4 regions of the Inmirania thermothiophila genome follow, and region 4 is predicted to be linked to each of the others. Evidence: predicted binding sites of a transcription regulator. Region 4 holds the regulator's gene; each other region holds the start of a gene.
The links. Region 4 encodes sigma-54, which starts transcription at its own class of promoters, with help from an activator protein. Its sites were predicted from a motif close to TGGCANGNTNCNTGCTT; they were not measured.

Region 1 (2,799 bases), 250 kb from region 4:
CGCCCGCGGCGCCGACTACGTGCGCGAGGTGCAGCGCCTGATCCGCGCCAACCGCCTCACCCTGGCGGACCGGACGGAGCTGGCGGGATGATCCACGGGTGGCTGTACCAGTACCAGCGCCCGTCGGCGCCGGGGGCGGTGCAGGTGTAGCGGGCGCGCCCCGGCGGCAGGGGCGCGCGGGCCACGACCTCGAAGGCGCGCCCGCCGAGGTGGCGCACCGGGATCGCCCCCTGCCCGCCGGCGTAGCAGGCCAGACGCGCCGGATCCGGCCCCGCCACGGGCGCGAGGACGAGCCGCAGCCGCGGCGGATTGCTGCCCTGCGGCACCCGCGGATCCCAGGGCTCGGCCCGCGCCACCGGCAGCGCCCGTGCCGCCACCTTGAGGCGGAACTCGTCCCCGCCCACCCCCGCGGATCCCACCGGAAACCGGGGCAGGGCGCGGGGATCGCTCCAGCGCCCCACCGGCCCCGAGTGCTGGCCGAAGGCGACAAAGCCGAGCCCGCGCACGAGCCCCGCCAGGGCGGCGTCGAACTCGCCGTAAGGGTAGGCGAAGAGGCGCTCGCGCACCCCCAGCTCGGCCTCCAGCCGGGCCTGGGCCCCCAGGAGCTCGGCCCGCACCCGGGCCCGCCAGGCGGCCTCGTCCTCGCCGGGGCGGCGCAGCAGGCTGTCATGGCTGCGGCCGTGGTTGGCGAAGGCGACGCCGGCGGCGGCCATCTCCCGCATCTGCCCCCAGGTCATGAAGCCCGGCAGGCCGCGGTCCACGGGATCGGTGGCGACGAAGACGGTGAAGGGCCAGCCGCGGGCGCGCAGCCGCGGCCAGGCGGCATCGAAGACCGAGCGGTAGGCGTCGTCCACGGTGATCGCCACCGTGCGGTCGGGGACGGGGCGGCCGGTGCGCACGGCGTCGGCGATCTCCGCGAGGGGCACGACGCGGTATCCGCCCTCGGCCAGGTGCTCGAGCTGGGCCTCGAAGGCCCCGAGCCCGATGCTGGTGGCGGGGAAGCGGTCCTCGCCGAAGCGGTGGTAGAGGAGGATCACGCCGTCGGCGACGGCGCCGGGCGAGACGATGAGCAGCAGCGCGAGGAGGGCGCGGCGGGCGGCTTGCATCATGGACCCCGCATGAGGCGGGGCCCATGATAGCAGCCTCAGCGGCGCCTGCGGGCGGCGAGGGCGACCCCGACCGCCCCGGCCGCGAGCAGGGCGATGGTGGAGGGCTCGGGGATGGTCCCGGTGGGCCCTCCGGCCGCGCCGGCCCAGACGGTCCAGGGCGCCAGCGCGGCCAGCAGCGACAGCAGTGCCTTCATGACGATCTCCTCCTCACGGCGCCGGCCGAGCCCGGCACCGTGCCCGTGCAAGATCCGCGCCCGCACAGGGAACGCCGGCTCCTTCAACGGGTTGCACGCCTCCGCGGAGGCCGCGGCGCGCCGGTTGTCAAAAAATCCGACACCGTCACCCGCGGGCCGCGGCGAGGATCGCGTCGGCGGTGCGGATGGCCAGCGCCTCCACCGTGAGGGAAGGGGCCTCGCCGCCGCCGGAGGAGGGGAAGACGCTGGCGTCGGCGATCCAGAGATTGCGCCAGCGGTGACTCCGCCCCTGGTCGTCCACCACCGAGGTCCGCGGATCCCGCCCCATCCGGCAGGTGCCGAAGACGTGGGTGCTCTGGAAGAGATCGAGGCTGCCGAACTCGGCGGCCACCGCCTCGACGCCCGCGGCGGCGAGGACCGCGCGCACCGTCGCCGCCATCTCGGCAAGACGCGCCAGGGCATCGGCATCGAGCCGGCTGTGGATGCGCGCCACCGGCAGGCCGTGGGCGTCGCGCACCTCGGGGTCGAGGTCGACGAAGCTGCCGGGGTTGGGCAGGCACTCGCCGATGGCGCCCACCGCGAGGGCATGGCCGAAGCGTTCGCGCATGGCGCGCTTGTGGCCGCGGCCGATGCCGGCGACGAGGTGCACGGCATGGCCCGCCGGCCCCGCGTAGCCGGCCTCCGCGGTGGCAGGGCCGAGGCGGAACCCGCCCGGCACCCGGGCGGCGGGGTCCGGGGCGCTGCGGTCCCAGCAGATCACCTCCCGGGGCAGCCCGCGGTGGGCCTGCAAGGGGCGCGGATGGAGCCCGGCCGAGGTCCAGGACAGGGTCTCCATGAAGTTGCGGCCCACCTCGCCGCTCTCGTTGCCGAGCCCGGAGACGAGGAGCAGGCGCGGCGTGAACACGGCCCCCGCCGCCAGCACCACCGCCCCCGCCCGCACCCGGTGCCGGCCGCCCGCCTCGTCCGCGTACTCCACCCCGTGCACGCGGTCGCGGCGGTCCGGCAGCACGCGCAGCACCGTCGCCCCGGTGACGATGCGGCAGCGCCCCGTGGCCGCGGCGCGCCGGGCGAAGGTCACGTCGGCGCTGCCCTTGTCGCGGCGCGGGCAGCCCCGGTTGCACTGCGCGCAGTAGTTGCACGCGGGCCGCCCGTCCCACGGCTGCGGGAGCACGGCGAGGGGGTTCGGCGCCCAGCCGAGGCCCAGCCGGCGCAGCCCCGCGATCACCGGGCGCGACGTCCAGCCCACGGGATGGGGCGGGAAGGGGTAGGGCCGCGAGCGGGGGCAGCGCGGGTCCGGATCCGTCCCCGCCACCCCGACGATCCGTTCCGCCACGTCGTAGTAGGGCTCCAGGGCCTCGTACCCCAGCGGCCAGTCGGCGCCCACCCCGAGCAGGCTGCGGATGCGGAAGGCGTCCGGGTGCAGCCGGTGGGCCTCGCCGGTGAAGTGGAGCGTCGCCCCGCCGACGCCGCGCACGTGCAGGTAGCCCACGGGCTGG
Region 2 (2,799 bases), on a different contig from region 4:
CCTGGCCGCCGCGGTGGAGAGCATCCTCGCCCAGACCCTGGGCGAGCTCGAGCTCATCGTGGTGGACGACGGCAGCCGCGACGGCGCGCCCGGGCGCCTGCCGCGCGACGCCCGCCTGCGCGTGGTGCCGGCGGCGGGGCGCGGCATCGTCGCCGCGCTCAACACCGGGATCGCCCTTGCGCGGGCGCCGCTGGTGGCGCGCATGGACGCCGACGACCTCGCCCATCCCGAGCGGCTCGCGCGCCAGCTCGCCTGGCTCGAGGCCTGCCCGGAGGCGGGCATCTGCGGCGCGCAGGTGGAGATCGTCACCGACGCCGGCCCCCCCGGCGGGGGCTTCCGCCGCTACCGGGACTGGCTCAACGGCCTGCGCAGCCCCGCCGCCATCGCGCGCGAGATCTTCGTCGAGAGCCCGATCCCCCATCCCACCGCGGTGATCCGGCGCGCGGTGCTCGAGCGTCTCGGCGGCTACCGCGAGGTCCCCTGGCCCGAGGACTACGACCTGTGGCTGCGGGCGTGGGCGGCCGGCGTACCCATGGGCAAGCCCGAGGGGGTGCTGCTCGCCTGGCGCGATCGCCCCGGGCGGTTGTCGCGGTGCGATCCGCGCTGCAGCCCCGCCGCCTTCCGCGCGGCACGGGCGCACTTCCTCGCGCGCACCGTGCTCGCCGCCGGGCGCTGCGTGATCTGGGGTGCGGGCCCCACGGGGGCGCGGCTCGCCGACGCCCTCGCCGCCGAGGGGGTCGCGGTGGCCGCCTTCGTCGACATCGACCCGCGCAAGATCGGGCGCACCCGTCGCGGGCGCCCGATCCGCCCGGTCTCGGCGCTGGCCCGCGCGAACCTCCCGGTGGTGGTGGCGGTGGGCGCGGCGGGGGCGCGCGAGACCATCCGCGCCGCACTCCCCGGGCTCGGGCGGCGCGAGGGACGCGATCTCTGGTTCGCGGCCTGAGACGCGGCTGCACCATCCCGGTGCACGCCGGCCCCGTCTGCACCGTCGCGGTGCCCATGGGCGGTGCCCAGGCCCTTGGGATCGGGGACCGCCGGCACCGCCCGAGCTGGCCCGATGTTTGCAATTGCGGTCTCCGTTCGGTTTCCGGAGACAGGGGGATCGTGCCATGCCCAAGGGGCCCGTCGCGGGGGACGTGCTGTTCATCCTCATCGGTGCCGTCATGGTGCTCGCCATGCACGCCGGGTTCGCCTTCCTCGAGCTCGGGACGGTGCGCGCCAAGAACCAGGTCAATGCCCTGACGAAGATCCTGGCCGACCTCTGCGTCTCGGCGGTGGCCTATTTCCTCGTCGGCTACGGTATCGCCTACGGTGTCGGCTTCTGGCGCGGCGCGGCGGCCCTGAGCGCGGACCACGGCTACGAGCTGGTGCGCTTCTTCTTCCTCTTCACCTTCGCCGCGGCGATCCCGGCCATCGTCTCCGGCGGCATCGCCGAGCGCGCCCGCTTCTACCCCCAGCTTGCCGCCACCTTCCTCCTCGTGGCCCTGGTCTATCCGTTCTTCGAGGGTGTGGTCTGGAACGGCAACCTCGGCCTGCAGGCCTGGCTGGAGGCCACCTTCGGGGCTCCGTTCCACGACTTCGCAGGCTCCGTGGTGGTGCACGCGGTGGGCGGCTGGATCGGGCTCGCCGCGGTCCTGCACCTGGGGGCGCGCCGCGGCCGCTACGGCCGCGACGGGCGCGTCGCCGCCCACCCTCCGTCGAGCATCCCCTTCCTCGCCCTCGGCGCCTGGGTGCTGATCGTGGGCTGGTTCGGCTTCAACGTGATGTCGGCCCAGCGCCTGGAGGCGGTCTCGGGGCTCGTGGCCCTCAACAGCCTCATGGCCATGGTCGGGGGGACGCTGGCCGCGCTGCTGGCCGGCCGCAACGATCCGGGCTTCCTCTACAACGGCCCGCTGGCCGGGCTGGTGGCGGTGTGCGCGGGCTCCGATCTCATGCACCCGGCCGGGGCCTTCGTGACCGGTGCGGTGGCCGGCGGGCTCTTCGTCTGGACCTTCACCCTGGCGCAGAACCGGTGGCGCATCGACGACGTCCTCGGCGTGTGGCCGCTGCACGGGCTCTGCGGCGCCTGGGGCGGCATCGCCGCCGGGCTCTTCGGGGCCGAGGCCCTGGGCGGCCTCGGCGGGGTGAGCCTGGCGGCGCAGGCGGCGGGTACCGCGGCCGGGGTCGCGATCGGCTTTGCCGGCGGCTTCGTGGTCTACGGGCTGCTCAAGGCCGCCGTGGGCATCCGCCTTGGCGAGGAAGAGGAGTTCGCCGGGGCCGATCTCGCCATCCACCGCATCAGCGCGACACCCGAGCTGGACACCGGACTCGGCCGCAGCCTCGGCGAAGGCTGACCCCGCTGCCGCGGGCGCCCGCCGGCCGCGGTGATCCACCGGAATTTCCAGTCGAATCTATCAGGAATGATCAGTTCCTTGCCGTTCCCCTCCAGCGGCGGGCAGAATGCACACAGGAGGGCAAGAGAGGGCCGGCGGGACCGTGGACGGGGCACGCGCGGGATGGCGCGCCTGGATCGCCGGGGGCGCTGCGGCGCTGGCGGCGGCGGCGCTCGTCCTCGCCGCGGCCTGGCGGCTCGAGCGCATCGAGGCGGAGCAGGCCCGCGCGCGGGCGCGGGTCGCGGTGTGGGAGACGGCCTCGCACCTCAGGGTCCGCCTCGAGCAGGCGGTGAACGAGCGCCTGCACCTCGCCACCGGGCTCGCCGCCTTCGTCCGCGCCGAGCCCGGCTTGACCCCCGAGGCCTTCCGCCTCTACGCCGCCGCGCTGCACCGGATCTATCCCGACGTGCGCAGTCTGCAGCTCGCC
Region 3 (2,799 bases), 110 kb from region 4:
GGGCACGATCCTGGTCACCGGCGGGGCCGGCTACATCGGAAGTCACGTGGTGCTGGCGCTCGGCGAGCGCGGCGAGCGGGTGGTGGTCCTCGACGACCTCTCCACCGGGCGCGCCGACGCGGTCCTGCACGGCGAGCTGGTGGTGGGCGACGTCGGCGACGGCGCCCTCGTGCGCCGCCTGCTTCGCACCCACGGCATCGACACCGTCATGCACTTCGCCGCCCGCACCGTGGTCCCCGAATCGGTGGCCGACCCGCTCAAGTACTACCGTGAGAACACCTGCGCCACGCGCAGCCTGCTCGAGGCCTGCGCCGCCCAGGGGGTGCGCCACTTCGTCTTCTCCTCCACCGCCGCGGTCTACGGCGTCCCCGAGGGCGGCATCGCCGACGAGGACACCCCCACCGCCCCCATCAACCCCTACGGCAGCTCCAAGCTCATGAGCGAGTGGATGCTGCGCGACCTCGCCGCCACCGGGGCGCTGCGGCACGTGACGCTGCGCTACTTCAACGTCGCCGGCTGCGACCCCGCGGGGCGCATCGGCCAGTCCACCCCGGAGGCGACGCTGCTCATCAAGGTCGCCTGCGAGGTGGCCCTGGGCCGACGGCCGGAGCTCGCCGTCTTCGGCACCGACTACCCCACGCCCGACGGCACCGGCGTGCGCGACTACATCCACGTCACCGACCTCGCCGACGCCCACTTGCGGGCGCTGGACCACCTCCGCGCCGGCGGCGCCTCGCTCACCCTCAACTGCGGCTACGGGCGCGGCTACAGCGTGCGCGAGGTCATCGCCGCGGTGGAGCGCGCCCACGGCGCCCCGCTGCCCGTGCGCGAGGCCCCGCGCCGCCCCGGCGACCCCCCCATGCTGATCGCCCGCGCCGAGCGCATCCGGGAAGTCCTCGACTGGCGGCCGCGCCACGACGACCTCGACACCATCGTCGCCAGCGCCCTCGCCTGGGAGCGCCGGCTCGCGCAGGGGGCGCGGTGAACGCAAGGCTCTGGCCGCCGCTCGCGCTGATGGCGGCGATCCTCGCCCTGTCGTCGGTGCCGGGCACGCCCGACACCCCGGTCGTGGGCGCCGTCGCGCCGGGCCTGCAGAACCTGCTCCACCCGCCCCTCTACGCCGCCCTCGCCTGGCTGTGGTGGCGGGCGCTCACCCCGCGCCCGGCCGCGGCCTGGATCGCCGCCGCCCTCGCCGCCGCCTGGGGCGGGCTCGACGAGCTGCACCAGGCGGCGGTCCCGGGCCGCTCGGCCTCCCTCCTCGACGCCGTCCTCGACGCCGTTGGCGCCCTCGCCGCGGCGCTGGCCCTGCGGCGTCGCCGGGGCCTGTAAAGAATTCCGACACCCACGGCGCCGCCCCCCCCCGGCGGACGCCCGCCCCGGTCCCCGCCGACCGCCCCTGCGACCAGCGCGAGCCCGGCCGGCGCGCCACCGGACCCGTCGCAAGGCGCACGGCGGCGCACACCCGGACCCCACCCGCCGCCGGTGTCAGATTTTTTTACACCTGACGGGCGATAGGGTCTTGTCAACAGCCTAATGTATTGATGCAAAAGATCACGTTTTTGATGGCATGATGCTTGCTTGCCGGGACGGCATGGCCCACGATCAGGGAGCATTCGCCATGTCGACCATCCAACGGTTCCGGGAAGTCCCGGCCCTCGTCCGCGCCCTCGCCGCCGGCTGCGCCGTCGCCGGCGCGCTGCTCGCCGCCACGGCCCAGGCGGCACCGGTCTACGTCAACGACTTCGAGGGTGCGCCCGACATGAGCGGGTGGAGCCACACCACCCGCACCACGGACAACAACGGCGAGACCGTCCTCGGCGTCTTCCCCACCAAGTCCGGGAGCGTCGCCGGCCTGTCCTGGGGCGCCACCGGGCCCGTGACCTTCACCCTCCCGGGGCTCGCGCCCGGCCACTACGAGGTCTCCTTCGACCTGTTCCTGATCCTGAGCTGGGACGGCCATGGCGGCTGCTGCCAGCCGGACTTCTTCCGCTTCAGCGTCAACGGCACGCCCTTCGTCGACGCCACCTTCTCCAACAACCCGGGCAGCAACCAGCACCAGGGCTATTCGCCCCTCACCCCGCTCGCCCGCAACACGGTGGACAACACGCCCGCGACGGGCAACAGCGGCTTCAACGTCCTCGACATCACCCCCTTCGCCGGCTCGCCGGCCGGGGCGCGGGTCGCCAACTACCGCTATTCCATGCTCTTCGACTTCACCCACGGCGGCGGTGACCTCGTGCTGGAGTTCCTCGGGCAGACCACGCCCGCGGCGGGCGACCAGTGCACGGTCTTCTGGTGCGGGCTCAACTACTACGACGAGCCCTGGGCGCTCGACAACCTGCGCATCGATGACCTGAGCCGCCCCGCCACCGCCTCGGTGCCGGAGCCCGCGAGCCTGGCGCTGCTTGTGCCGGGGCTTGCCGTCATCGCGGCGCGACGGCGCGCCGCCGCCGGTTGATACCGGCCGCCATCCCAGGAACAGGAGAGGGAAGATGACGAGACCTGCCCACCTCGCCCGGCACCGCCGCCGTCTGCGCCTCCTCGCCGCGGCCCTCGCGCTGGCCGCGAGCGGCGCCACCCACGCCATCCCCGCCGCCGTCCCCGTCGCCTGGTATCCCCTCGACGGCGACGCCGCGGACGCGAGCGGCAACGGGCTCGACGGCACCATCCACGGCAGCGTCACCGCCACCGCGGGCCACGACGGCACCCCCTGGGCGGCGCTCGCCTTCGACGCCGGGGGCTACATCGATCTCGGCAGCCCGTCCGCGCTGCAGATCACGGGCCCGCTGACCCTCTCGG
Region 4 (2,799 bases):
TGCCGGTCGAGGCGGTCGGCGAGGACGTCGATGGCGGCGTAGAGATCCTCCTCCACCGCCTCGGCGAAGAGCTGCGCCCCGGAGACGTGGACGGTGGCCTCCGCCTTCTGCCGCGTCTTCTCCACGCTGAGGATCACGTGCACGTTGGTGACGTGGTCGAAGTGGCGCTCGAGGCGCTCGAACTTCTCCAGCACGTAGTTGCGCAGCGCCTCGGTGACCTCCACGTGGTGGCCGGTGACGTTGATCTGCATGCTCGGCTCCTCTTGGCTCGGGTCCTGGGTCCCGGCAGGGGCTCAGACGAGCCGCCTGCGCTCGCTCGACGATGGGATGGCCATGGCCTCCCGGTACTTGGCCACGGTGCGGCGGGCGACGCGGATCCCCTGCTCGCCCAGCAGGCGGGCGATCATGGCGTCGCTCAGCGGTCGGGCCGGGTTCTCCGCCTCCACCAGCTTGCGGATGAGGGCGCGGATCGCCGTCGCCGAGGCGGCGCCGCCGTCGTCGGTGGCGATCTGGCTCGAGAAGAAGTACTTGAACTCGAAGATCCCGCGCGGGGTGTGCATGTACTTGCGGGTGGTGACGCGGGAGACGGTGGACTCGTGGATCCCGACGGCCTCGGCCACGTCGCGCAGGATCAGCGGCTTCATGGCGATCTCGCCGTGCTCGAGGAAGCCGCGCTGGCGCTCGACGATGCAGGTGGCCACCTTGAGCAGGGTCTCGTTGCGGCTGCGCAGGCTCTTGATCAGCCAGCGCGCCTCCTGCAGGTGGCTGCGCAGGCAGGTGCCGTCGGCGCCGCCCCGGCCCACCAGGGCGGCGTAGCGGGGGTTGATGCGGACGCGCGGCGTCGCTTCGGGGTTGAGCTCGACCCGCCAGACCCCTTCCTCCTTGCGCACGATGACGTCGGGGATGATGTACTCGGGCGGCGGCCCGGGGAGGCTGCTGCCGGGGCGCGGATTGAGCGAGCGCACCAGGGCCACCACCTCCCGCAGCGCCTCGAGATCGACGCCGAGGGCCTCGGCGAGCTCGGCGTGGCGGCCGGCGGCGAGGGTCTCGAGGTGGCCGTCCACGAGGCGCAGGGCCTGGGCGCGCCAGGGTGTCTCCTCCGGCAGCTCGAGGAGCTGGATGCGCAGGCACTCGGCGAGGCTGCGAGCCCCCACCCCCGGCGGGTCGAAGTGCTGGATGCGGTGGAGCACCGCCTCGGCCTCCTCGACGGTGACCTCCGGCCCCGCCGCGGCGACGATCTCCTCGAGCCCGGCGCCGAGGTAGCCGTCCTCGTCGATGGCGTCGATGATGAGGGTGGCGAGGAGGCGGTCGCGCTCGCTGAAGGGGGTGAGCTCGAGCTGCCAGGTGAGGTGGTCGCGCAGGGACTCGCCGTCGTGGCTCACGGGCTCGAGGCCCCGTTCGTCCTCGTCGCCGCCGCCGCCGCCGTAGAGGACGGCGCCGTCGTAGACGTCCTCCCAGGAGCTGTCGACGGGGAGCTCGTCCGGGATCTCGCCGCCGTCGCCGCCGAGCTCGCGCTCGCCGGCCTCCTCCGCCGCGGCCTCGGCGGCGACCTCCGCCTCGGTCTCCTGCTCGCCCTCCTCCTCGAGCTCCAGCATCACGTTGGACTCCAGCGCCTGCTGGATCTCGGCCTGCAGCTCCAGGGTCGAGAGCTGCAGCAGGCGGATCGCCTGCTGCAGCTGCGGCGTCATGGTCAGGTGCTGCCCGAGGCGGAGCTGCAGGGTCTGTTTCATGGGCTGGCGCTGGCGGCCGCGGTGCTCATCTTGGCCGTCATTCTACCCGAGCCCCGTTGCCGCTGCAGGGATCAGAGGCGGAAGCCCTCGCCGAGATAGACCCGCCGGACCTGCTCGTCGGCGAGGATCTCCTCGGGGGTGCCGGCGGCGATGACGCGGCCGGCGTTGACGATGTAGGCGCGGCCGCAGATGCCGAGGGTCTCGCGCACGTTGTGGTCGGTGACGAGGACGCCGATGCCGCGCCGGCACAGGTGGGCGATGATGCGCTGGATGTCCAGGACCGAGATCGGATCGACTCCGGCGAAGGGCTCGTCGAGGAGCATGAAGCGGGGCTCGGCGGCGAGGGCGCGGGCGATCTCGACCCGCCGCCGCTCGCCCCCCGAGAGCGACAGCGCCGGCTGTGCGCGCAGGTGGCCGATGTGCAGCTCCTCGAGGAGGGCCTCCAGGCGCGAGCGCCGCGCCGGGGGGTCGAGGTCGCGGCGCGTCTCGAGGACGGCGAGGATGTTCTCCGCCACCGTGAGGCGGCGGAAGACCGAGGGCTCCTGGGGGAGGTAGCCGAGGCCGGCGCGGGCGCGCAGGTGCATCGGGCGGCGGGTGATGTCCTCGCCGTCCAGGAGGATGCGCCCGGCATCCGCGGCCACCAGCCCCACGATCATGTAGAAGCTGGTGGTCTTGCCGGCGCCGTTGGGCCCGAGCAGGCCCACCGCCTCGCCGGGGCCGACCCGCAGCGAGACCCCGTCCACCACCTTGCGCCCGCGGTAGCGCTTGACGAGTCCTTCGGCCTCGAGCCCGCTCATCGCCCGTCGCCGGTCGCGCCCTCGCGCGGCGCGAGCAGGATGTGCACGCGCGCATCGCCGCCCTCGGCCCGGATGCGCCCGTCGGCGATGCGGTACTCGATGTGCTCGCCGCGGAAGCGGTCGCCGCCCTGGCGCAGCCGCGCCTCCCCGGTGATCACCACGACCTCGCCGCGCAGGTCGTAGTCGATGCGCCGGCCCTCGCCCCGGAGGGGGCGGCCCTCGGCGTCCACGTCCTCGAGGGTGGCGGGCGCCCCCTCGGCCTCGAGGCGCGC

Region 1: a site for sigma-54 is predicted at 1,349-1,365, ahead of EDC57_RS10820 (PEP-CTERM sorting domain-containing protein). Genes of this name have one in related genera too.
Region 2: a site for sigma-54 is predicted at 1,051-1,067, ahead of EDC57_RS05210 (ammonium transporter). Genes of this name have one in related genera too.
Region 3: a site for sigma-54 is predicted at 1,564-1,580, ahead of EDC57_RS11555 (PEP-CTERM sorting domain-containing protein). Genes of this name have one in related genera too.

The regions. Positions count from the first base shown of each region.
Region 1 covers NZ_RJVI01000003.1:32,038-34,836, reverse strand. The annotation lists gene EDC57_RS10830 (glucosaminidase domain-containing protein) at 1-91, shown strand, start outside; gene EDC57_RS10825 (polysaccharide deacetylase family protein) at 57-1,109, opposite strand; gene EDC57_RS10820 (PEP-CTERM sorting domain-containing protein) at 1,145-1,303, opposite strand; gene EDC57_RS10815 (FAD-dependent oxidoreductase) at 1,449-2,799, opposite strand, start outside.
Region 2 covers NZ_RJVI01000001.1:1,055,284-1,058,082, forward strand. The annotation lists gene EDC57_RS05205 (glycosyltransferase) at 1-943, shown strand, start outside; gene EDC57_RS05210 (ammonium transporter) at 1,110-2,333, shown strand; gene EDC57_RS05215 (bifunctional diguanylate cyclase/phosphodiesterase) at 2,476-2,799, shown strand, end outside.
Region 3 covers NZ_RJVI01000003.1:177,492-180,290, reverse strand. The annotation lists gene galE (UDP-glucose 4-epimerase GalE) at 1-985, shown strand, start outside; gene EDC57_RS11560 (VanZ family protein) at 982-1,329, shown strand; gene EDC57_RS11555 (PEP-CTERM sorting domain-containing protein) at 1,619-2,458, shown strand; gene EDC57_RS11550 (LamG domain-containing protein) at 2,493-2,799, shown strand, end outside.
Region 4 covers NZ_RJVI01000003.1:286,025-288,823, forward strand. The annotation lists gene hpf (ribosome hibernation-promoting factor, HPF/YfiA family) at 1-251, opposite strand, end outside; gene EDC57_RS12095 (RNA polymerase factor sigma-54) at 294-1,730, opposite strand; gene lptB (LPS export ABC transporter ATP-binding protein) at 1,802-2,527, opposite strand; gene lptA (lipopolysaccharide transport periplasmic protein LptA) at 2,524-2,799, opposite strand, start outside.